DNA from 3 places in the Methyloglobulus sp. genome. Region 2 is predicted to be linked to each of the others. Evidence: riboswitches for the same ligand, from Rfam matches in the RefSeq annotation. Region 2 holds a riboswitch; each other region holds the start of a gene.

Region 1 (8,200 bases), on a different contig from region 2:
AGCGAGAAAATCTCACTTCAGATTGTAAACACACTGCTCATCCCCGTAGCTAAAAGCATAAGGGTTGACTATTACAAAGGCTTAAGTATAGTGCTGGGATTATTGAGTGACTGTTGGGGATGTGTGTGCGTTTAACCACAAGAGGCAGATATGCGGTAACAGCGTGCTTGACTTGGCATTTCATGGCAGGGATAGGGCGGTTACCTTGAATGAAATCGCAGCACGGCAAACTATTTCGTTATCGTACTTGGAGCAACTTTTTGCCTGTTTACGCCGTGCGGGTATGGTGCAAGGGGTGCGTGGGCCGGGTGGGGGTTATCAGCTATGCCTTAAGGAGAGTGAAATTAGCGTTGCGGATATAATTGCCGCCGTTGACGAACAAATTGATGCCACACGTTGCGGAGGAAAATCCAATTGCCAAGGCGATCAGGCGTGTTTGACGCACGATTTGTGGACAGGTTTAAGCACACAAATCAGGGATTATTTAAAAGACATTAGTCTCGCAGAATTGCTGGAAAAGCAACATGTACAGGAAGTAGCCAAACGCCAGCACCAAAATGTCCAACAAATAATCCAAATACAAAGGAACAAGGCAGGGACGATACGGGAAAATGATCTATTTTGATCATAATGCCACCACCCCAATTGATGATCGGGTGCTTGAAGCCATGCTGCCGTTCTTGACGACGTTTTATGGTAATCCTTCCAGTTTATATCGGCACGGAAGGCTGGTTAGGAGCGCGATTGATTCAGCCAGGGAGCAAATAGCCGCGTTAGTTGGGGCGCAGCCCACGCAGCTTATCTTTACCAGTGGTGGTACGGAAGCTAACAATCTTGCTTTGACAGCTATAAAACCTCAAGCCAAATTAGCAATTTCTGCTATTGAACACACTTCCATTAGCGAACCAGCCGACAATCTGGCTAGGTTAGGTCACGAATTGAAGTTAATTGGCGTTGATCGTAATGGGCTTGTTAGCCAAGATGCGATTGATGAAACCCTACAATACCATCCTTATCTGGTTTCCATTATGCTAGCAAATAACGAGACAGGCGTTATTCAGGATATTGCCCGTTATGCACAACAGCTAAGAGATAAGGGCATTCTCGTTCACACTGATGCCGTGCAAGCTTTGGGTAAAATTACGGTACTCTATAATGAGTTGGGTGTGAACATGATGACCATATCCAGCCATAAAATTTATGGGCCTAAAGGTTGTGGCGCATTAATTTTTGACAAAGAAGTTAGCTTAAAAGCACTGTTTTTGGGCGGTGGACAAGAGCAAGGATTTAGGGCAGGGACGGAAAATAGTCCCGCCATAATAGGCTTTGGTAAAGCGGCGGAACTTGCGGGTGCAGAACTTGCCCAACGTGCGGCACATTTGCTAAAGCTAAGAAATCTATTGGAAGATCGCTTAACGGCTATTCCTGGCATTTCCATTTTTGCAAAAGAAGCACAAAGATTGCCGAATACTGTGCAATTTGGAATTGAGGGAATGGATGGTGAAATGTTGCTCATGAAGCTCGACCAGAAAGGCATAGCGGTATCCAGCGGTTCCGCCTGTGCCAGTGGTGGCGGTAAGCCAAGTCCAGTGTTGGCAGCAATGGGCGTAGCATCAGAACTTGCTAAAAGTGCAATCCGTATCAGTTTAGGAAAAACGAATACGGAAGCGGAAATTATCGAATTTACTAATTTATTACAAGCCCTGGTAATCCCAGGCTAGAGGTGGTTTATGGCAGTATCATTAACAGAAAGCGCGGCTCGTCAGATTACAAGACAGTTGGAAAAACGCGGCAAGGGTGTGGGTTTAAAACTGGGTGTCAGAAAATCCGGTTGTTCCGGTTATGCCTATATCTTGGATTATTCTGATGCCGTAGCGGACGATGACGCAGTTTTTGAAGATTTCGGGGTGAAGGTCATCGTGCAACAAAATGACCTGCCGTTTATTGACGGCATACAACTCGATTATCGCAGGGAAGGCATTAATGAAGCGTTTCAGTTTAATAACCCGAATGTCACGGGTGAGTGTGGTTGCGGTGAGAGTTTTACGGTTAACTAATTGTTAAGGCTGTTCACATAAAAAAACCCAGCTTGGTCATAATAACCAAGCTGGGTGTGTTTTAGCAAACGAATAAAAGTAATTCTGCTTGAATAATTTGAAAAGTTTATGCTGCTACGTTACGCCGAATAGACTTACGTTTCATACCTGTTAAACCCATCAAAGCTGAACCAAATAACCAGATTGCTGCAGGAACTGGCACAGGCTTAAGATCATAATCAACTACAAGTTTCGCATTTTTGTACCAAAAATCGCCACAAGCAGCTTTAACAGTAGCACTAAATTGACCATCAACAATTGATAAGTAGTTTGCTACGTTAATGTTTAGGTCATACCATTTGAACTCATTAATTTCAATTGGGCTGCCGTAGATGCCTGGTATACCTTCAATGTTAACGATTTTTGCTTGTTCTAGGGGATCTTGTTGCGTACGTCTATTGGTATCATCGTTACAATGAGAGCTTGTTCCCCCCTGTTCTGAGCAATGATTTCCATAATAATCATCCACAGCCAAAAGCCACAATTTAGCAGAATTAATTGTCAGATTATTTCCCAAATTGTATAAGCTGCTGTAATTGATATTAAATGTTTTTGAACCACCTTCATTTAAAAATTTTGGTGCCCAAGCGGTATCACTTTGGCTGGTTGTTGCCCAAAAACTTTGTGTTGCTGCTGAACTTACTGAAGAAAAAAGCCCCAGTATAATAGTTGCGAGGAAATAGTATTGCCTTTTCATAAAAACTCCTTAAAACATCAGTTAAAAACACTATGCAACCCAGCTATCTTCGATAATCATCCCTAAGACCTGAAGTTTTCCGACCTTGTTTTTCAACAAGTGTGGCTTTGTTACATCAATAATCATTGTGGCGCACAACGGCATTGTTTTAGTGCGTAAAGTCTTCTTAAAAGCTTTATTAATTATTGATGGCTCTATTTTAATGAATTTAAAATGTAAGAAAATACGTACGAATACCTATATCAAGCTGTTTTTTAAAACTAGGTTTTTTGTACAGTTCTTGGCAACCCTAATAGATAACATTCATTACATTAAAGTTGTTATATGAAGCCCCTCGCCCTAGTTATATCGTTAGGGGAGGGGGTATACCGGTTTCCGTAAGGTAATAGAGATCATTAGCTCATTATTAAAATCAGCTTATTAAGATTTACGCTTAACGCCAAGTAATCCGAGCAAACCGGAGCCAAATAACCAAAGCGCAGCAGGGACAGGAACATTACTGACTTCGTCGTTTTCCTCTTCCTCTTCATCGTCGTCGTTTTCTTCATCCTCACCACCATCCTTCTTTTTGCACAATTTAGGAATGGTATCGTAGCGATCTTTAATTTCGCTGAGGTTTTTGACATCATAGTTAGTATATTTAACCTCATGGTCGACAGGGTTATGGTGCTGTCCAAACTGAGTCGATACTGGCTGACTCCAACTTTGGTTGTGTCCAGAGTTATGATTTTGACCAAAAGCCTGATGCTTAAAGTTTGACGCAAACGTTGCTGTGGTAAAACAAGCCAGTAGCAGTGTAGTGATTAAAAATAATCGTATTTTCATGGCGTTCTCCAAAAAATAAATACCATTAAATGATACAAATGTGAGTGTGTAATGGCTGAGTTCTAAATCTAACGGTTTGCAGGCTTTATCAGTAAGGTATCCAGTTATATCGGTAAATATGACTGGATCTGTACGATAAAGCTATGTAACCGAAGGGACTAAACAGTTGCTGTATGAGATTTTTTTCTCATGCCCAGTAACCCCATTAAAGCAGAACCAAATAACCATACGGCGGCTGGGACGGGGACGGATGAGACATTATTGTTTAATATAGATGCAGACGATACATTGTTGATGTCTAATGCATAAAAGCTGGTGAGATCATCAAAACCTTCATAAAAGGTAGACCACACAATTTCCTTTAGGGTTGGGCTTTGGGTTAAATCAGTACCAAATTGTGCTAAAGCGACAATGTAATTGCCGGCATCAAGATTCCAGGTTATCAGCGAGTCATACAGTCCATCATCAGTACTGATATCATCGTTCATGCTTATCCAAGTTCCAGTACTATCGAAAAGCACAAGTAAAGGATCAAACCCACCGGCTGCATATGATGATGTACGAATAGTTACATCACTGGTTGAATCAACAGTAAAACTAAATGTTCTAAAATCGTCATCATGATCTAAATTGCCAGTAAACGAAAAATTTGCCGCATTAACCCCAAAAGAACTTAACAATATTGCAATAAATAATAGGTGTTTCATTTTTAACTCCGAGTTGAATGAATAGGCATAAAATCTACCTAAGCCAAATATCAGCCTCAAAAAACTGCCTTCTTGGCATTAAATTGCGGCTATGTCATTTACTCTTTGAGGTCTGCTTACGATGCTGGATCTTTAAGTGCGATGTTGATCGCATTTAATTTCCGCGTAAGCTTTTTCATTAAGCATGGGTAAATTTTACGGAGTTAGAAAATTAAAAAATATTCGTACGAATACCTAAGTACGAATACCTAAGTACGAATACCTATATGGCAGAAATTTATGTTGTTAGCTGGAAAGTAAGAGTGAAGGGCGAACGGGATTTTGGATTACTCTCCCTTTGGAGAAGGTAACGATGAGTGCTTATTGGGATGGGTATAGATAAGTTTGGTTCGATGTAAATCTTAATGTGAAAATTCAGCGTTTTCCATAGTGCAGCAGCATACACGGCAACAGCAACAAATTCAGCAAGGTAGAAGAAAATAAGCCACCGATGATAATTGCCGCCATTGGCCCCATGATTTCTGAGCCCGGATTGTCACTGCTGAAGGCAATCGGGAACATGGCTAAGGCGGTGACCAGGGCGGTCATTAAAATGGACGGCAAGCGTTCTTGCGCGGCCAAGGTGATGGTTTCAAGATGCCAGGTTTTGCCTTCGTGATCGACCAAATACTGGCAGTGCGACAATAGCATGATGCTGTTACGTACAGTGATGCCGAATAAGGTAATAAAACCCACAATAGAACCCACTGATAAAGGCGCTCCGGTCAGGATAACCGCCGCGATGCCTCCGATAAGCGCAAAAGGCAGGTTGGCGAGGGTGAGCAATACCTGCCGAAGATTGCCGATGGCTATAGTTATTAGTATCAACACACCAGCACCAGCCAACAAGGAGTGCAGGATGAGTTTGGTACGCGCCTTTGCTTGCTCGACGGCTGTGCCGGTAAACTCAGGATAGGTATCCGCCGTAAAAGCGATTTCCTTGAATACACGGGATTTCAGTGTTTGCATAAAATTGTCCATATCGCCATCAACGATATTGGCGGTGATGGTTTGTTTGCGCTGTGAATTCTGGCGCAGGATATTGTAACGTCCGGTGTTAGGCTTGATGTCAGCGACTTGCGCCAATCGTATGATAGTTCCATCCAGGGTTTTGATGGGTAAGTCACTGATGGGTAAGATATTCGTCTTTTGTTGTGGCAACAAGGTGACGGCAATATCAAATACCTTATTCCCCTCAAACAGCTTGCCCACCACGGTCGTTTCATACGCGCTTTGCAAACAAAGCATGACTTGTTCCGGCGTTACTCCCCAAGTAGTAAGTTGATTCATATTCAAATGCACCTGCACAAACGGTGTGCCTGGCGGCGAACGTACCTGGACATTACTCGCACCTGGAATAGCTTTGATGATTTCGGCAACAGCCTGCGCTTTTCCATCAAGTGTATTCAAATCGTTGCCGAAAATATTGACGACCACAGGCGATGTGTAACCGGAGATAGTTTCATCCACGCGCTCGATCAAAAAAGTATTGGCTTCAAAGCCAATGCCTGGAAATTTGCCCAAGATGCTTCTAAGCCCGTCTAATATCGCTTGTTGTCCTGCCCCTGAATTCGGTTTCAGCCGAATTTCGTATTCGCTGTAATGGCTACCGTAGGTATCGGCTCCGCGTTCTGCTCGTCCCGCCCATTGTGATACCGATTCCACACCCGGAATCGCCATGAATTGTTGGGTAAGTTGGCTGCCAATGCGGATGGATTCCGCCAATGAAGTGCCAGGAATGCTGGCGGTGTGGACGATATAATGGCCTTCGCGCAATTCGGGCAGGAATTTGTGGTCGAGCGTAAAGAAAGCCAATAAGCCTGTTAAGCAAGTGACGATGCTTATTATTAAGATCGGCTTGAAATGTCTATTTGCCGCTAGCAGCCATTTCCCGTAGAAATTTTTGAGGACTTTTATCAACGGCGGTTCTGTCGTATCCAGATCATAACGGCCTAATAGGGCATGGCAAAGTGCGGGGGTTAAAGTCAACGCAACCAGCAAAGACAGTAAGATAGCCAATATATAAGAATAACCGAGCGGTGCAAACAACCGTCCCGCTACGCCATCCAAGGTCAATAACGGCACAAACACCAACGCCACGATAAAGCTGGCATAGACGACAGAGCCGCGCACTTCCAGCGATGCGGCGTTAATCACGTCGTCTATGGGCAAAGGTTGGGGCAATAAGCGATTTTCCCGCAGCCTTCGGAAAATGTTTTCGGTATCGATAATCGCATCATCGACGACTTCACCCAATGCAATCGCCAAGCCGCCCAATACCATGATATTGAGGTTGACACCCGCCTCCAGCAGCACTATCACTGCACCTAATAAGGAAACAGGGATCGCCAATGCAGAAATAATGGCGGCGCGGACGTTAAATAGGAACAAGTACAGGATAATCAACACAAACAAGCCACCGATCAACAGATGCCTGGACAGGTTGCTTATTGACCGTTCGATATAGTCGGCAGGGCGAAATAAATGCGGGTAAAAGTTGATGGCTTGCTTGCTAAGGGTAGGGGTAATCTCCTCTAACACGTTTTCCAGCGATTTGGAAACCGATAAGGTATTGGCCCCATACTGGGCGATCACCATGATGACAATGCCCGGCTTGTCCATGATCTGTGCCGCACCAATCGCTGGTTTAGGCGCATAGATGATGGTCGCCACTTCACCTAGCGTGATGTTGGCACCTTTATCGCGCTTGACGATGACTTTCGAAAATTGTTCGGGCGTGGTCGGTAATCCTGTCACCTGTACAGTAAAACGCTGGTTAAGGTTCTCGATAAAACCGCTGCCTTGGATGTTTGCCGCTAATGTAGCCGCTTGGATAATTTCATCCAAGGAAAGGCCAAAGCGTTGCAGTTGCACAGGATCGACCTGTATTTGCAGTTGCTTGATGTCGCCACCAAACACATTGACATCGGCAATGCCCGGAACAGCGAGAAGGCGGGGGACAATCGTCCAATCAACCAGGCTGCGTAATGCCATCAGATCAACGCGTTCCGAGCTTAGTCCCAAGGTCAATACCGTGGAGGAAGAAGAGGATAAGGGCAAGACGATGGGCGCAATACCGTTTGGTACGTGTGTCGATAAATTCGCCAGCCGTTCATTGATAAGCTGCCGATTGCGGTAAATGTCGCTGTTTTCTGGGAAGGTAGCGGTAATGATCGACAAACCCTGAATCGACTCCGAACGCACGGATTGCAGTCCAATCACTCCGCTGACCGCCAGTTCAACCTGCTGGGTCACTAACAGCTCAACTTGCTCGGAAGAAAGCCCTGGCGATTCCGTCTGGATAATGACCTGCTTGGGCGAGAATTCAGGAAAAATATCCAGCCCCGCCGTCGCAAAACGGTAACCGCCAACCAGCAATATTAACGTGGCAATGGCAATCACAACGCCGTAATAGCGTATGGAAAATCGGATCAGGCTGGCAAGCATGGATGGTTTTGCTGGGTTATAGAGGTAGATAAAGCAATATTTTATCTTGTAATACCTACCTAGGACTAAAAGTATTAGGGCTGTTTGAGTTGCGAAAAAAGCCAACACACTGAGACTAGGTGTTTATACGGATATTTTTACAAATGACTAGGCGATATAGTAGCCCCGAATCTAAAGAACCAGCCGCAAGGCAGCACGGATGCAAGGCAGTAAATAAGTTAAGGATTCAAGGATATCTTGTTATTGACAAGATACAGGCAAGATTAAGGAAAACAATGGATTTGCCTGATAAATGGAGTGGAACAGGGTTCTTAGATTTTAGGATGGGGCTAGAGAAGTATATGGATATTCTTATTAGACGGATTTAATAAACTAGAACCAAAGTTAAG
Region 2 (8,200 bases):
CGGAAAAGACTGGTCAGGCAGGCAATACAGTCAATTATTACGGACACCCTTCAATGAAAACACTGGCAACATGCTGACTGCGGGTATGCGGGCCTATGATGGTGGCGTTGTTTATACCGAAAAGGACAAGTACAAAAAGATTAACTTTGACGATATGGTTGATGATAATTTGGATGTCGCCAGCCAAGGCGGATGGGCAGCCATGATTCAGCATTATTTTGCCTCGGCGTGGATTCCACCCGCAGAATCAGAAAATCACTTTTACACCAAACATTTAAAAGATGAACGCTACGTCATCGGCTCGTATTCGCCGCCAGTGACCGTCGCCAACAACACAGAAGCACAGTTCGTATCACGCTTATTTTCAGGACCGAAAATTCAACCTGTTATGGAAAAAGTAGCACCAGGGCTTGAGCTGACCGTCGATTACAGTGTGTTGACCTTCATCGGCAAGCCGATCTACTGGCTGCTCAATAAGATTCATAGTTTTACCAATAACTGGGGATTTGCAATTATTGGCGTGACCATGTGCATTAAATTGTTGATGTTCCCGTTGACCCAAGCCAGCTTCATCTCAATGGCAAGGATGCGAAAAATCCAGCCGCGTCTAAAAGAATTGCAGGAGCGTTTTGCCGACGACAGACCACGGTTTAACAAAGAAATGATGGATATGTACAAAAAGGAAAAGGTCAATCCTTTAGGTGGTTGTTTACCTATCCTGTTTCAAATTCCCGTGTTCATGTCCTTATATTGGGTATTAAGCGAAACCGTTGAATTCCGGCAAGCACCGTTCTTATTGTGGATTCAAGATTTATCCGCAATGGATCCATTTTTGGTGCTGCCAGTAGTCATGGGTATTTCCATGAAAATCCAGCAAGGCCTAAACCCGCCGCCGATTGATCCAGTGCAGGCAAAGATATTAAAAATGTTCCCGCTTGTTTTCACCATATTCTTCCTATTTTTCCCCGCCGGTTTGGTGCTGTACTGGGTGGTTAACAACACCTTATCCATTCTCCAGCAGACCTACATCACCAAAAAAATCAATGCACAAGCCTAGCGCGACTATTGGACATTGAACACATAGACACCATTGCAGCCATAGCGACACCCTCCGGTAACGGAGGTGTCGGTATCATCCGAATTTCAGGTGGATTAGTTACTGAAATCGCAACCAAACTAACAAAAAAAGCCTTAACGCCTAGAACGGCGCAATTCTCAAGCTTTCTCGATCAAGACAATGCCGTTATTGATTCCGGCATAGCCCTCTACTTTCCAGCCCCCGCTTCTTATACTGGCGAAGATGTACTTGAACTCCAGGGTCATGGCGGCTCGGTAGTCCTCAACATGCTACTACGGCATGTATTAGCATTGGGCGCAAGATTAGCCAGGCCAGGGGAATTCACCGAACGCGCTTTCCTCAACAACAAGCTCGATTTGGCTCAAGCCGAAGCCATAGCCGATTTGATAACAAGCAGCACCGAGCAATCCGTACGCTCCGCGCAACGCTCCATGCAAGGCGTGTTTTCCGAGCAGATCAATCTGCTGATTACCGAGCTCACCGAACTTAGAATCTACATTGAAGCGGCGATTGATTTTGTCGATGAAGAAATCGATTTTTTAACCGATGGAGTGGTCGAAAATCGGCTAGTAAGTCTGGTAAAAAGATTAGAAGAAATCCAACAAACCGCCAAACAAGGGCGGTTATTGCGTGATGGCATGACCGTTGTATTGGCGGGAAAACCGAATGCCGGAAAATCCAGCCTACTCAATGCGCTCGCAGGACACGATGCCGCCATCGTTACCGACATAGCCGGCACCACGCGGGACGTGTTGCGCGAACGCATCCAACTCGACGGAATGCCGCTGCACATCATTGACACGGCGGGTTTGAGAGAAAGCTCAAATGCCATAGAGCAAGAAGGTATTCGTCGCGCTCAGGAAGAAATCCGCAAAGCCGACAAAGTACTGTTGCTTATCGACATCAGAGAGACAGAACCCCAAACATTACTGGACGCTATCCCCGAAGACCTGGACATTACAACCGTCTACAACAAAATAGATTTAGTAAATTCCGAGCCGGAAATACAAAACACAGAATCAGGCACACAAATCTACCTATCCATTAAAACTGGCGTAGGCATGGATTTACTCATCCAACACCTGAAACAAAGCGTCGGCTACAACGATACCGCAGAAGACATCTTCATAGCCAGAACCCGCCACCTTGAAGCCCTAAAAAACGGCTACGAACTCATCCAAAACGCCCTGCACCAACTACAAACCACCCAAGCCAGCGAACTCGTAGCAGAAGATTTACGGCAAGCCCAACAGGCTCTTGCTGAAATCACAGGAGAATTTACGTCAGATGACCTTTTGGGGAAAATATTTTCCAGTTTCTGCATTGGTAAATAACCAAGTTAGAAAATATCAAATAACATGGCTATATACAATGCACAGGTTAGGACAAACAGTCTTTATTTCTTTCAAGGTGTTAGCTCATGTAGATTCAGCACTACCTGTGACTTGTACATAGTCATGTCAAATAATTACAAACTTATTTACACCTACGCAGTACTTTGCAAATTATAGGTATGGTGTGAGAAATCCATGAAAAACACAATAAAAAACGCATCAGCAAAAATTGATAAACAGAACGTAGGGTTGATTTACTTACACGGTATTGTTGGCAACCCTTAATGGCACCCAAACGCGGTATTGAATTTCATTATCCAATTCACTAAAGCCGAGGTAGACGACCCAATGGTCGTGGATCGGTTGGGTTCTATTGGGTTATTGATGTTTTAAGTTTAACCACCACTTCACAGTAAAGAGCTATGATAAAATTATGAGATAAATCTACAGTTAGACCATCGAAAAACTTCTTTCAACTTTTGCGACACATCCAAGAATAATGCTTTTGAATAACAAAACTGCCGCCATTTTTCGCAACGAAGTCTTGGCAATGTCCGCTTATAAGGTTGCAGATGCGAGCGGTTTGATTAAGCTGGATGCGATGGAAAACCCTTATAGCTGGCCGGATGACCTTACTCAAAGATGGCTGGAAACATTGAAAACCTGCGAACTAAACCGTTATCCAGATCCAGAGGCAAAGCAACTCACGCAAACGATTAGGGAACAAAATAACATTCCGTCAGTGCTTGATGTGTTGTTGGGCAATGGTTCTGATGAGCTTATCCAGATTCTGCTGATGGCCTTGCCACCTAATGCCAGTGTGTTGTCTGCACAACCCAGCTTCGTGATGTACCAGCAAATCAGCCATTCGCTAGGCTTGAGTTTTATCAATACGCCTTTACTGCCCGATAGCTTCGAGCTAGATTTGCCGTCCATGCTGGCTGCGATTGTGGCACATCAACCCAGCCTTATATTTTTGGCCTATCCCAATAATCCTACTGGCAATCTGTTTAGTGCTGAAGCTATAAATAAAATCATTGCCGCTGCAAATGGTTTGGTCATTGTGGACGAAGCCTACGCGCCTTTCGCCGATGCCAGTTTTATCAATGAACTGACACAGCACGAAAACCTGTTGGTGATGCGAACCGTTTCCAAACTGGGCTTGGCAGGATTACGTCTGGGCTACCTCGTCGGTGCGTCAAGTGTTATTGAACAACTCAATAAAATCCGACTTCCCTACAACATTAATATTCTCACTCAAGCTACCGCCCACTTTGCACTGACTCATCATGCGCTGTTTGACGAGCAAACCCAAAAAATTTGCACAGAACGTACACATGTCTACGACCAACTCAGCAACCTGGATGGCATTACCGTTTATCCCAGTGCCGCAAATTTTATCCTGTTCAAGACACCTAAAGATATGGCAACTGACATTTTCACAGCCATTAAACAACAGGGCGTTTTAATCAAAAATATGAGTCATCAAGGCGGATTATTGGCAGACTGCTTACGTGTCACCATCGGCAAGCCCGAAGAAAATCAGGCTTTTTTGGCTGCCTTAAAAGTCAGCTTGGAAAACTTGGGCAATCCAAATATTCCTGAGAAAACTTAAATTGAGAAGGAGCGCTATCACTTTTATCGGAAAGTGTTAACGCCCCTATATTTGCGTTTATATCTTTATGCTGATGCAGCTTGCTTGCGACGAGCAAATGAACTCAGTCCAGCTATAGCTGATCCGAATAGCCAAAGGGCAGCAGGAACAGGCACCACGGTACCAACATTAATATCAGACAGCCTAGCATAGTCAAAGCCATAGAAATCGTTACTTAGGTTGCGGTTAATATTCACAATAAGCGCACCCGTGCTGTTGATCGAATCAAGAACTGCTTGTTCAAGATTAAATGTACGTAAAGCCGTATTAGGAAATCCGTCATTGAACGCCCAGTTCTGCACAATGCCATTGAAATCCACAGCGACCGCGCCAAAGGTTGAGGCTTGGAAATCAGCCATATCGAACTCCAGATGTCCTGCTGTCCAGCCACTACCTAAGCCCGAAAAGTTGAAGGTAGCTACAGTTCCAGCTTGGGGCCCAAAACCTGGATGAGTAGTGCTATAAGTGTCAGTGAATTGTGCACCGTTGGTTGCAGCCATTTCGGCTGCACTACGACCATCATAGTTTGCGCTAAAGCCATTGAAAGGGTGTGTGGCGTTATTGGCAATACCGATACCGTAACCATCATCGTCTCCAATGGTGAATACCGCCGCTTGAGCATGATTTGAAACTGAGAGAACCACAGTTGCAAAGAATAACAAGGGTAAGATTTTTTTCATTTTATTTCTCCAAGTATAATATTTAATAATCTAAAAAAAGTATTTTGCAACTCAGCCATCTTGGATTATTTCAAAGATCTGTAGCTTTCCGACCCTATTTCGCAACAGGTGTAGCATGGCAGCATTGCTTTGTGCACAAAGTCAATTGCCTTTTATGTAAAATCCCATCAAAAATAATTTTTTACTTCCAACGGATTTTTACATTGGGGGAAAATACCAAAGTATTCAAAACAAATATATACGTACAATTACCTACTATGTTTGGCATAGAAAATGCTGTTAGTTCCCCATTAGCAAACGGTTTCGAATTACATCAACCATATCGAACATACAGTAAGCACTGACAACACCCAATAAAAACAGTTAAAATAGCACCTACGAAGTACCAACAGACAAAACTGGTTAATAACACCACATGCAAACATCCTATAAAACTGACGACCTGAGAATTTGTGAGACCAAAGAAGTCATTGCGCCTGTCCAGGTTCATGATGAAATGCCGCTCAGTGACATTGCCGCGCTAACAACGCTTAAAGCAAGGCATGATATACATAACATTCTAAATGGCAGAGATGACCGCTTGCTGGTTGTGGTAGGGCCGTGTTCAATTCACGACACCCAAGCCGCAAAAGAATATGGCAGTCTGCTAAAAGCAGTTAAAGATGAATTAAAAAAAGATCTGTTGATTGTCATGCGGGTTTATTTTGAGAAGCCACGCACCACGGTGGGTTGGAAAGGACTGATAAACGATCCCGATATAAATTCCAGCTTCAATATCAATAAAGGCTTGCGCGTTGCCAGACAGTTATTGCTGGATTTGAATAATATGGGTATGCCGGCCGCGACGGAATACCTGGATTTAATCACGCCGCAGTACATTTCTGACTTGATTGCCTGGGGCGCGATTGGTGCTAGAACCACAGAAAGCCAAGGACACCGAGAACTGGCTTCGGGCGTATCTTGCCCAATCGGTTTTAAAAATTCCACCGACGGCACCATAAAAATCGCTATTGATGCAATAGGTGCAGCGATGAGTCCGCATCATTTCTTGTCGATGACCAAGGCGGGACATTCGGCGATTTTTTCCACAACGGGTAATGACGATGTACATATCATTTTAAGAGGCGGCAATGGTCAGCCCAATTATGATGCAGTCAGTGTTGAGCAAGTGGCAAAAGGGCTAATAAAAGCCGATCTAAAATCAAATATTATGATCGACTTCAGCCATGCTAACAGTTTAAAGCAATGTCATAGACAACTTATCGTCGGCGAAGATGTCGCTGGGCAAATAGCCGGTGGGGATCGCAGGATTATGGGTACGATGATAGAAAGCCACCTTAAAGCAGGTCGGCAAGAGGTGATTGACGACCAACCCTTAACCTATGGACAAAGCATTACCGATGCCTGCTTGAGCTGGGATGACACCGTGCCACTCCTAAAAAACTTGGCTAAAGCTGTGCAAAAACGCCGGAATTCAAAATTATGATCGTTTATGTCAATGGTGAAAGCCACGAGCTTTCTGGCGATAAGAAAGTAGCCGATATTATCGAAAACATGGGGTTGGCTGGCAAACGGATTGCTGTTGAATTGAATAAAGAAATCTTGCCTTTCGATCAGTACCAAAACCAGTTGCTTCACAATGGCGATCATCTCGAAATTGTCCATGCGATTGGTGGTGGGCAAGACGACACGTTTACCATTGCAGGTATTGCTTACCGTTCACGCTTATTGGTTGGCACGGGCAAATACAAAGATATGGAAGAAACGCGGTTAGCTATAGCAGCCAGTGGCGCAGAAATTGTCACCGTTGCGATACGCCGCAGCAATATCGGGCAAAATCCTGGCGAGCCTAATTTGCTGGATGTTATTCCACCGGATAAATACACCATTTTACCCAACACTGCCGGTTGTTATACTGCTGAAGATGCGGTAAGGACTTGCCGCTTGGCGCGGGAACTGCTCGGCGGACACAAGCTAGTCAAGTTGGAAGTGTTGGCCGACCAGAAGACCCTGTTCCCCGATGTCGCGCAAACCTTTGTTGCCGCCGAATTGCTGGTCAAAGAAGGCTTCGATGTCATGGTGTACACCAACGACGACCCCATTGCCGCCAAACGGCTGGAAGACATCGGCTGTGTTGCAGTAATGCCGCTGGCAGCACCGATTGGCTCCGGCTTAGGCATCCGTAATCCCTACAACATCCTGACCATCGTGGAAAATGCTAATGTTCCAATATTAGTTGATGCTGGCGTTGGTACGGCATCCGATGCGGCTATCGCAATGGAGCTAGGTTGTGCGGGCGTTTTAATGAACACCGCCATTGCCGAAGCCAAAAATCCTATTCTTATGGCTTCTGCTATGAAGAAAGGCATAGAAGCGGGGCGGGAAGCTTTCCTGGCTGGGCGTATGCCACGTAAGCGTTTCGCTTCGGCTTCATCGCCGATTGATGGATTGTTTTTTTAAGTCCGCAATATTTCGTGGATGCGGTTCGTTCCTCACCGCACGAGTTGCCTTAAATTAAGAAATACGGAGTCAAAAAACATGTTTTTTGATTCCTGATAAACAGCGAATGTTGGAGTACAAACTTAGTCGAGTAGGGTGCATTCTATACACCTAAACTAAGGTTAGGTGACATAGCCGATTGAGTAATTATAATATCGCCAATCAAAATTAAGATCTCATGGTGCATAAAATGCACCCTACTTTATGTACTTAATGTCCGAACAATCCCCAACCCGGAAAATCCGCAGCTTTATCCGTCGCCAAGGTCGCATCACCCAAGGACAGGAATTCGCCTTGGAAAATCATTGGGACAACTACTGCCTTGCCCCATATAAGGCATTGGATGTGCGCCAAGTGTTTGGTCGCCACGCGCCGTTGTGTGTTGAAATCGGTTTTGGTAATGGCGAATGTCTGGCTAAGTTAGCCGCCGCAAATCCCGATAAGGACTATATCGGTATTGAGGTACACCGCCCTGGTGTCGGCCATTTGATGATGCAGTTGGAACAGCAAGGTCTGCAAAACGTCAGGGTTTATTGCCACGATGCGATAGAAATATTGACGAATAACCTGCCCGATAACAGTTTATCTGCGGTCCATTTATTTTTTCCCGATCCTTGGCACAAAAGAAAACACCATAAACGCCGTATCGTGCAAGCCAGCTTTTTAAACTTATTGGCAAGTAAATTGCCGCCCGGCGGCTATTTCCATGCCGCAACCGATTGGGAACATTACGCCAAAGCAATGCTGGAAGTATTGTCGGCAGATAACCGATTTACTAATACGAGTCTTACCGACACCTATTGCGAAAGGCCAGCACACCGACCTTTAACAAAATTTGAGCAACGCGGTCTGCGCTTGGGTCACGGTGTTTGGGACTTGATCTTTATACGCAGCTAAGTGTGAGATCAGCCAATAATGAAAAATTATCTACGGTTTTTAGCCGTAGATTAAAGTA
Region 3 (8,200 bases), on a different contig from region 2:
ATTGCTTAATGGTCAATTCACTGCCTTCACGAAATTTTTTGACTTCCTCGCTTTCGCCTGTTGCTGCTTGTAAGCCCAGTTCAAGGCTATCCAATACCGACAATAGTTCTTTGGCAAAACTGTTCAGCGCGTATTTGTGTGCATCTTCCAGGTCTTTTTGGGTGCGTTTTCTCAGATTTTCCATTTCCGCCTGGGTTCGGATTGCCTTATCCCAGTTTTCCTGGGCTTTTTGCTCGGCTGCTGCCAGTTCTTGCTGCAATTCTGCTATGAGCGTTGCTTGCGATGGCGGTTCATTCAGCGAGAGTTCCTCTTCTGCTAAACCTTCATCGGATAAGACTTCTTCTAGGATTTCGTCGTTTTCTTTTGAATCAAGCTGTGTTTCAGTTTGTTCCTGGTCGGTACTCATTTTTTTGATGCCTTAATGAAAAATAATAGTCCTATGAAGATGGGGTCGCAGATTTAGGATTCAAGGCTGCGCCCAATAATTTTGCGGTAATATCGACGAACGGGATGATTTTTTCATAAGCCATGCGGGTAGGGCCAATAACGCCCAGCACCCCAACCACTTCGTCGCTGATAGAATAAGAAGAGGTCACTAAGCTGCACTGATCAAACGCCTTATAACCGGATTCCTCGCCGATAAAAATCTGTACGCCTTCGGCTTTCATACAATGATCCAGCAAATGCAGCACGGATTGTTTTTGGCTGAATGCTTCAAATAATTTTTTCAGGTTGTCCCTGCCAGCCAATTCGGAAAAGCCCATTAAGTTAGTTTCGCCAGCTAACACATAATCTTCTTTCTTATCATTGGGTTCTAACGCTAACTGGGCAATTTTAATGGCATTTATCATGCCTTGGTTCATGCGCTGTTGATCTTCCTGCAATTCCTTCAAAACGGCTTCGCGCACCGCTTGCAAGCTACGACCAGCATAAATCGAATTGATAAAATTGGCTGCCTGTTGCAATTCAGAAGCGGAAAATTTCTTATCAGTCTGGATGATTTTGTTATGGACTTCCTGCTCGTTAGTCACAAAAATGACCAGTACGCGGGTATTGGATAGCGGCAAAAACTCGATGTGGCGCAAGCAAACCGTTTCGCGCTTAGGTAAGGTGACGATACCTGCCATTTGGGTCAGTTCGGCCAGCAACCTAGAGGCCTTGCCGATTACGTCACTATTATCATCCTTAACTGCCAAACCTTCGTGCAAGCGAAATAAGTCTTTTGATTCCAATGGCTTGAAGGTCAACAGGGTATCCACAAACATGCGGTAACCGCTGACTGTGGGAATCCGTCCCGCAGATGTATGCGGAGAATGCACCAGCCCCATGTCTTCAAGATCTGCCATGACATTACGGATGGTGGCGGGACTCAGGTTTAATTCCGAACCTTTGGACAGCACCCTCGAACCCACGGGTTGTCCATCGCTGATGTAGCGTTCCACCAGCGTTTTTAGTAATTGTAGTGATCGTTCGTTTAAAATTTGAGTGTGTGCCATCTATTACGCCGACTGTAACTAGCACTCTTCCTTTGCGAGTGCCAAAGAAAGAAATTAACAGTCCAACCGTAGCTTGTCAATGTCTACGGTAGTGGCACTGTAAAACACGGGGCGTGTGCGTCAAAAAAACCATCTAACAATAGGTCATATCAGTAATCGATAACGCTTGTTTGGACACTGATTAGGCGTATAGTTAAGCCAGTTTTCTTGTAGGAGAATGTGATGAATTCAGATCAGATAACACCATTAATCCGACGTTATATGCCTAAAAAACCTTTGGATTTTGTGCTTTACGGGGGATTCGCCCTGGCTATCTTCATATTAAGCAACCTGTATTTCAGCGTTAATCCCGATGACAGTCATTGGAATGAATTCAAGGAGGAACACCATTGCGTATTGCGAAAAACGGAGTACGGTGTGCAAAGGTCTAGCTGGGTTTGTGATGATGGCAAAACGTATTTTCGCTGGATGCAGCAACGCTAACTTACGTAACCTTGCACATTGATGGATAAAAAAGACGGTTTCGTGTTAACGAAGACCGTCTTTGTAAGTTGTTAGTGCTAAATCATTATTTAGTCGTCAATTTACCGCTAAGTTGCGCTGACCAAACACCGCAAAAAGTACCAACCACAAAAGAAATTGAAATCACCAATAAAGGGTTACTCATAGAAAAGCCCAATAACACATCTTTATTGAGTTTATCAGGGGTTTGTAACAAATAGGCGAATGTTGAAGAATAGCCTAAAACACTGCAAGGTATCGTCGCAAGCCTGGGGATATTAGCAGCCAAGCACATTACAATTACCGCAGCACACACGGTAAATGCCGCCATAAACGGAAAACCTAACATGGTTGTTGGTGAAATTTCAGTCAACATAATCGCTGTTGCCCATGCCATGAACACACCAAAAATGCCGCAGGTGATGTTATTAACAACCGCTTCCTGGTTAGCACCCAGCAAGAAATAAGCCGCCCAGGCGATAGTTGCTGCCCATATAAAAAAGATACCAGCAGTGAGCGGCAATACGGCAAAAAATGTTGCTACACCAGCGATAACGCCAATGCTTAAAGAAAGTGCTGTTAGTTTATCCACGCGAATTCTCCGAAACTCACCTCATTTTAATTATGAAGCCAGGTACACACTGAGGTGTTTCTATAATACCTGACGATTAGAACACGGGCTTCGTTTAACCCGTAGCGTAGGGAATATAGCAGATATTATCCTGGAGTTAAATATTCTGATTGCTACGATCATAAATCAGGCCAGACTAGATGCCGCAAAAGCCTAGCAAATCTGAAAAACTTGATGGTTTTTTGTCGAAAAAACTGAGAGTGTCAGGATGAGTGCAGAAAAATTAGCTGGCTCTGGAATAACTTGGAAGAAGGATTTTTTTGAAGCACTTATCCCAGCCGAACTCGACTGGGATAAACAAAGTGACGGTTTTAGATATTATGACGTGCAATCGGAGCGACTAACATTTTCTTGCGGCTGAAGCCCACTAAACCAGCGATACCTGAACCGAACAACCAAACAGCGGCGGGAACAGGTACAGGCGAAGACAAGCCTTGCTGATTACTCCCAACCAAACTAAATTGCCCGCTGTTAGCCCCATTACAGCAATCCCCAGCCCAAAATGTTTCAAGGATGTAGTTGCCTGCTGATATGGCATTGGTATAAGAAAACATTAATTTACCAAGATTATTTGTTTTTTTCGCTATTAATGCCCTATTCAAATACAAAGCACCGCCATAACCGGCATCCACACCCAATTGGAATAACAATTGGCTAGCATCACTGGAAAAATCAATAATCAGATGTGAGAAAGTGTTATTCCCTCCCCAAATTAAACTGAAATCTGTGATATTTACTGACGTTATCTCGGAAGTTTGAGCATACCAAGATGCCTCAAAATCTGCACTATTAACCCCAGAAGTAATGCTGCGGGTTTCGTATGTGATTGTGGCCGCTTGAACGCTACCCAAGCCAAGCAAAGCGGACAATAAAACAATCGTTTTCATCTGACGTTTCATACATATTTCCTTACGTTAAGAATCTATCTCACACCTTTTTGTTGGGTGATTGTAGATCCAGGTTAATAACACGCTGCAACTCAAGCACTTTGCTTTCCTCGCCAGTTGCTAATAATTATACGGATCGCAGGGAAATATTCTGTGAACGAGGTCACAGTGGCGTGAGATAAAGTGTGACCGAGCTCTCAATATTGAGATAAGTTGATGTCGCAGAGGGATCTAGGTGATCGATAGCTTAAAACTTCATGTCGGCGTGTTGGGTTTTGATACCACAACCTCAGGTCAAACTATTGGGTTACTGGTTTTGGAATGGGGCGTAGCGTTTTAGCAGTCAAATTTTATACTACCCCTTAAACGAACATATCCCAGCCGAACTTGACTGGGATATACCGGACTAACTAACCTAACCTTTATGCAGCAGAAGCAGCGAGCATTTGCTTGCGTCTAAAGCCCATCAAACCCGCAAAACCTGAAGCAAACAACCAGACAGCAGCAGGAACAGGAACCGCAGCCGGAATTGCTGGTGGTGCTGGAGCAAGCGAAACATGCAAGGTGTAATCGTCATTTCTGCTAAGCCCTACCTGCTGACGAGTAGTATTAGAGTATTGACCTACTGACACATAATATAAACCTGGGTTTGCAAGTACACTGCTTATAAAAGAATCCCAAGTATTTGTAGTGCCTGGGTCAAGCACACCGCCATCATCATTACTGACAAGCTCAATACCGTTAGAATCATACAGTTTTATCCAAGAATCCAGGTCAGGCATACCTCTATCTATATCAAAAAACGCCTGTACATTTGCCCGAGCGGTGGTGAATGAATACCAATCCAAGCCATTGTTATTGCTACTGGTAGTTGCATTAACCGAGGCGTGTAAGAATGTTGTTGAGACATTGGTTAAAGGATCGCCAATATTTGCATCCAAAACGCTGTCAAAATTTAAATCGAGATTCAATGCTCTCGCTCTAGTGCTATTGCCTGTCGCATTATTAACAGACACATAAGCCGCCTGAGCAGAACCTAATCCGAACAGTGCTGAACATAATACGATAAGACTAATTTTATTTTTCATTTTAAAACCCTTATAAATAATATAGTTAGGATGATTAGCAGTGCAGCCCTCTTCTTCGTATTCGTACACACTGAAAAAGATCTGTCGCTTTCCGTCCTCACCTCACGATGAGTATGGCTTTTATCTCCTCCCTGTTTGTGCAAAACCTGCACAATGAAACCTTATCCTATTGGAAATTTGAGCTTTTCTGCTTCGCCTTCCAGTTGCAAATAATTATACGGGGTGTAGGGAAATTTTCTGTGAACTGGGTCACAGTGGACTGAGATAAATTGTGAACGGGTTCACAATATTGAGATAAGTCGGGAAGAAAGAGGCTTTATGGCGACAGCTCAACAACCTTTGAATCAATTAAATTTGATATTTCTGCGCTGTCGTAGGAGCAAGCCCTTATTGTTGATCTAACAAAGTGATTGGTGGGTATTCAGCTAGGCACAATACCTGCCTACCCCTACAATGCTCTCGTTAGCTAGGTTATTAGCACTATTCGTACAATGCATTGATAAACTTAGCTTAAATCTACTCACAAATACATCAACTGATCTTTAAGGTAAAGCCAATAGCCTAGCTGCTAATTACAGAATCGAAGCTATTTGCTTTACCAACGACAACAGCTATTGAGTTACAAAACCTTCCCCAGCCGAACTCGACTGAGGAAGGTAAGATTGTGTGCTTTATTCCTTAGGCAATGGCTGGTGCAACCAGCATTTTCTTGCGCCGCGCACCCATCAAGCCAGCAATACCAGAGCCGAACAGCCAAACAGCGGCCGGAACGGGTACGTTAGATAGGTTAACATGATTCTCTAGCGAAACATGTAAGGTGTAATCTTGACCTGGGCTAAGGTCTTGGTTAGGGAACTGTCCAACTGACACAAAATATAACCCAGGATTTGCAAGTACAACACTCAGAAAAGAGTCATAACCATGAACAGAACCTGGATCAGCGACTCCACCGTCATCACTGGCACCAATCAAGGTACCCACTGAATCATACAAGCTAATCCAGGAATCCAGATCAGTCATACCATTGTCAATATCAAAAAAAGCCTGTTGATTAGCTTGGCTAGTGGTAAACGAATACCAATCACGCCCAGTTGTACCGGTAGTTGCATTGGCTGACACGTGAAAAAAAGAGGTGGAGATATTGGTAAATGGGTCGCCAATATTGGCATCAAAGTTTTGATCAAACTGTGCATCCAAATTCAGTGCAGTCGCCATAGAGCCGTTGCCTGTTGCATCATCAACAGTAACATAGGCGGCTTGGGCAGAACCAAAACCCAAAACTGCTGAACAAAGTACGAGCGTACAAATTTGTTTTTTCATGTTAAATACCCTTTAAATAATGAAAGTCAGAATGATTTGCAGTGCAGCCATCTTTTTATCCGTGCCGAGATCTGTCACTTTCCGCCCTCACCTACATGAGTTTGGTTTTTAGCTTCCTTGTTTGTGCGTATCCACTACACAATTCAACCTTTCCCTATGAAGATGCCAGCATTTCTGCCGCCGCTCCAGTTGGTATCCATTATAAGAATTGTAAGGAGAATTTCTGTGAACGGGTTCTCAGTGGGATGAGATAAGTTGTGAACGGGTTCTCAGTTTTGAGATAAAACCGTGCAGGAAAAAACTTTATAGGGGGTTTATTAAAAAACAAACGGTAAATTGGTAAGGGGATTTGCGGGTTTAACCTTAACCTAGCAGACGTAATGATCCGCTAGGGTGGGGGTTAAGATGGGTAGGGCTGGTGGGCAAAACAGCCACACTATATTGTTGCACCCCTCGAAATAAAACCAGAAGTGTAACTGCTGGAAATACCGCCTACTCCCGCTATTTACGACTGATAGCTTAAGCAGGAACGATTGACGAGAGGAATAAATATCTTGATGATTAGGTATTGGCTTTGTTCGCAATATCAAACGAACTAAACCAAATGCGCCCACAGATCGTGTTCATCGGCTTCCTCTATCTCAACGTCAACAAATTCGCCGACTTTTAGATGGGTTGCGCCATCGATGAAGACTTGGCCGTCGATTTCGGGCGCATCAGACTGGCTTCTGGCAACTGCGCCTTCTTCCACCACTTCATCAATCAGGACGGTTTCGATATTGCCTATGCGTTGCTGTAAGCGTCCTGCACTAATCTCAGACTGGCGTTCCATAAAACGGGCTAAGCGCTCCTGCTTGATTTCTTCTGGGATCGAATCAGGCAAATCATTGGCAACCGCTCCTTTTACGGGTGAGTAAGCAAAACAACCAACCCGATCCAGTTGCGCTTCATCCAGAAAATCCAGGAGTTCTTCAAACTCCTGTTCCGTCTCGCCAGGAAAACCGACGATAAAAGTGCTACGCAAGGTAATGTCTGGGCAGACTTCCCGCCATGCCTTGATGCGTTCCAGGTTGTTCTGGCTGGCGGCTGGGCGTTTCATCAGCTTTAAAATTCGGCTGCTGGCGTGTTGAAAGGGAATGTCCAGATATGGCAAGATTTTGCCGTCAGCCATCAATGGGATTACGTTGTCCACATGCGGATAAGGATAGACATAGTGCATCCGCACCCAGATACCCAGATCGCCCAATGCCTCCGCCAGATCATAAAAGCGGGTTTGTACTGAACGTCCACGCCAAAAACGTGGCTGGTATTTCAAATCCAAGCCATAAGCACTGGTATCTTGGGAGACAATCAACAGCTCTTTAACTCCCGCATCCGCCAAACGCATGGCTTCCACCATGACATCATCAATCGGCCTACTGACCAGATCGCCGCGCATGGACGGGATGATGCAAAACGTGCAGCGATGATTGCAACCTTCTGAAATCTTTAGATAAGCGTAATGATTGGGCGTGAGCTTGATGCCTTGCGGCGGCAACAGGCTGGTGAATGGGTCGTGCCTGGGTGGTAGATGCTCATGAACGGAGGCGACTACTTCGTCGATGGCATGTGCGCCAGTCACCTTCAAGACTTGTGGATGCCGCGCTCTTATCTCATCTTCCCGCGCCCCCAAGCAACCAGTGACGATGACCCGACCATTTTCCGCCAGTGCTTCACCAATGCTGTCCAGGGATTCTTCCACAGCCGCGTCAATAAAACCGCAGGTATTCACCACGACCAAATCGGCATCTTTGTAGTTAGGTGAAATGATGTAACCCTCACCGCGCAACTTAGTCAAAATCCGTTCGCTATCGACCAAAGCCTTGGGGCAGCCCAAGCTGATAAAACCTATGTGGGGGGCAGTCATGATATATTAACTAATAAAACTAGGGTCATGCGGTTTATAAAAGCCGCATGACCCAGAAAACAGAGATATGGAAAGTAGAATGTTGACGGCGTGTGAACAGCTGATTTCTAGCCTTACGCCTTTAGCCTTTTACCGCATCAGCAATCGGGTTAAACGCATCAACCTTAGCCTTACCCGTTTTAATCAAATCAATACCCGTATCCACAATCATCTTGCAAAGCCCTGGGGTTTTGTAAACCATCAAGCACAAATAACCCACCGCAGGGATGGCAATCAGTGCGCCGATAAAGCCATGAATACCGACCACGCCCATCAATTTAACAAGTATTGCGACTGCATCAAGCGGCAACAACACCATCGCGCCAAAATAT

Evidence for each region. Region 2 has a riboswitch for cyclic di-GMP ahead of AC1YY3_RS00770 (VPLPA-CTERM sorting domain-containing protein). Riboswitches for the same ligand answer to the same signal wherever they lie in the genome.
Region 1: it holds a riboswitch for cyclic di-GMP, as region 2 does, so the genes downstream of both, AC1YY3_RS01975 (VPLPA-CTERM sorting domain-containing protein) here and AC1YY3_RS00770 (VPLPA-CTERM sorting domain-containing protein) in region 2, are expected to answer to the same signal.
Region 3: it holds a riboswitch for cyclic di-GMP, as region 2 does, so the genes downstream of both, AC1YY3_RS01215 (DVUA0089 family protein) here and AC1YY3_RS00770 (VPLPA-CTERM sorting domain-containing protein) in region 2, are expected to answer to the same signal.

What each region holds. Positions count from the first base shown of each region.
Region 1 is NZ_CBAROL010000003.1:9,199-17,398, reverse strand. Features, by position in the region: gene AC1YY3_RS01990 (Rrf2 family transcriptional regulator) at 107-625, shown strand; gene AC1YY3_RS01985 (cysteine desulfurase family protein) at 612-1,721, shown strand; gene AC1YY3_RS01980 (HesB/IscA family protein) at 1,731-2,057, shown strand; gene AC1YY3_RS01975 (VPLPA-CTERM sorting domain-containing protein) at 2,164-2,793, opposite strand; cyclic di-GMP riboswitch class I at 2,824-2,909, opposite strand; gene AC1YY3_RS01970 (PEP-CTERM sorting domain-containing protein) at 3,214-3,618, opposite strand; gene AC1YY3_RS01965 (DVUA0089 family protein) at 3,777-4,325, opposite strand; gene AC1YY3_RS01960 (efflux RND transporter permease subunit) at 4,740-7,811, opposite strand.
Region 2 is NZ_CBAROL010000001.1:149,598-157,797, forward strand. Features, by position in the region: gene yidC (membrane protein insertase YidC) at 1-1,057, shown strand, start outside; gene mnmE (tRNA uridine-5-carboxymethylaminomethyl(34) synthesis GTPase MnmE) at 1,066-2,412, shown strand; gene hisC (histidinol-phosphate transaminase) at 2,912-4,027, shown strand; gene AC1YY3_RS00770 (VPLPA-CTERM sorting domain-containing protein) at 4,093-4,746, opposite strand; cyclic di-GMP riboswitch class I at 4,789-4,871, opposite strand; gene AC1YY3_RS00775 (3-deoxy-7-phosphoheptulonate synthase) at 5,162-6,232, shown strand; gene thiS (sulfur carrier protein ThiS) at 6,229-7,206, shown strand; gene trmB (tRNA (guanosine(46)-N7)-methyltransferase TrmB) at 7,459-8,142, shown strand.
Region 3 is NZ_CBAROL010000002.1:16,468-24,667, forward strand. Features, by position in the region: gene grpE (nucleotide exchange factor GrpE) at 1-406, opposite strand, end outside; gene hrcA (heat-inducible transcriptional repressor HrcA) at 438-1,496, opposite strand; gene AC1YY3_RS01200 (hypothetical protein) at 1,719-1,979, shown strand; gene AC1YY3_RS01205 (DUF1097 domain-containing protein) at 2,065-2,589, opposite strand; gene AC1YY3_RS01210 (CCXG family PEP-CTERM protein) at 2,940-3,527, opposite strand; gene AC1YY3_RS01215 (DVUA0089 family protein) at 3,938-4,672, opposite strand; cyclic di-GMP riboswitch class I at 4,637-4,731, opposite strand; gene AC1YY3_RS01220 (DVUA0089 family protein) at 5,282-5,923, opposite strand; gene rimO (30S ribosomal protein S12 methylthiotransferase RimO) at 6,519-7,829, opposite strand; gene AC1YY3_RS01230 (hypothetical protein) at 7,951-8,200, opposite strand, start outside.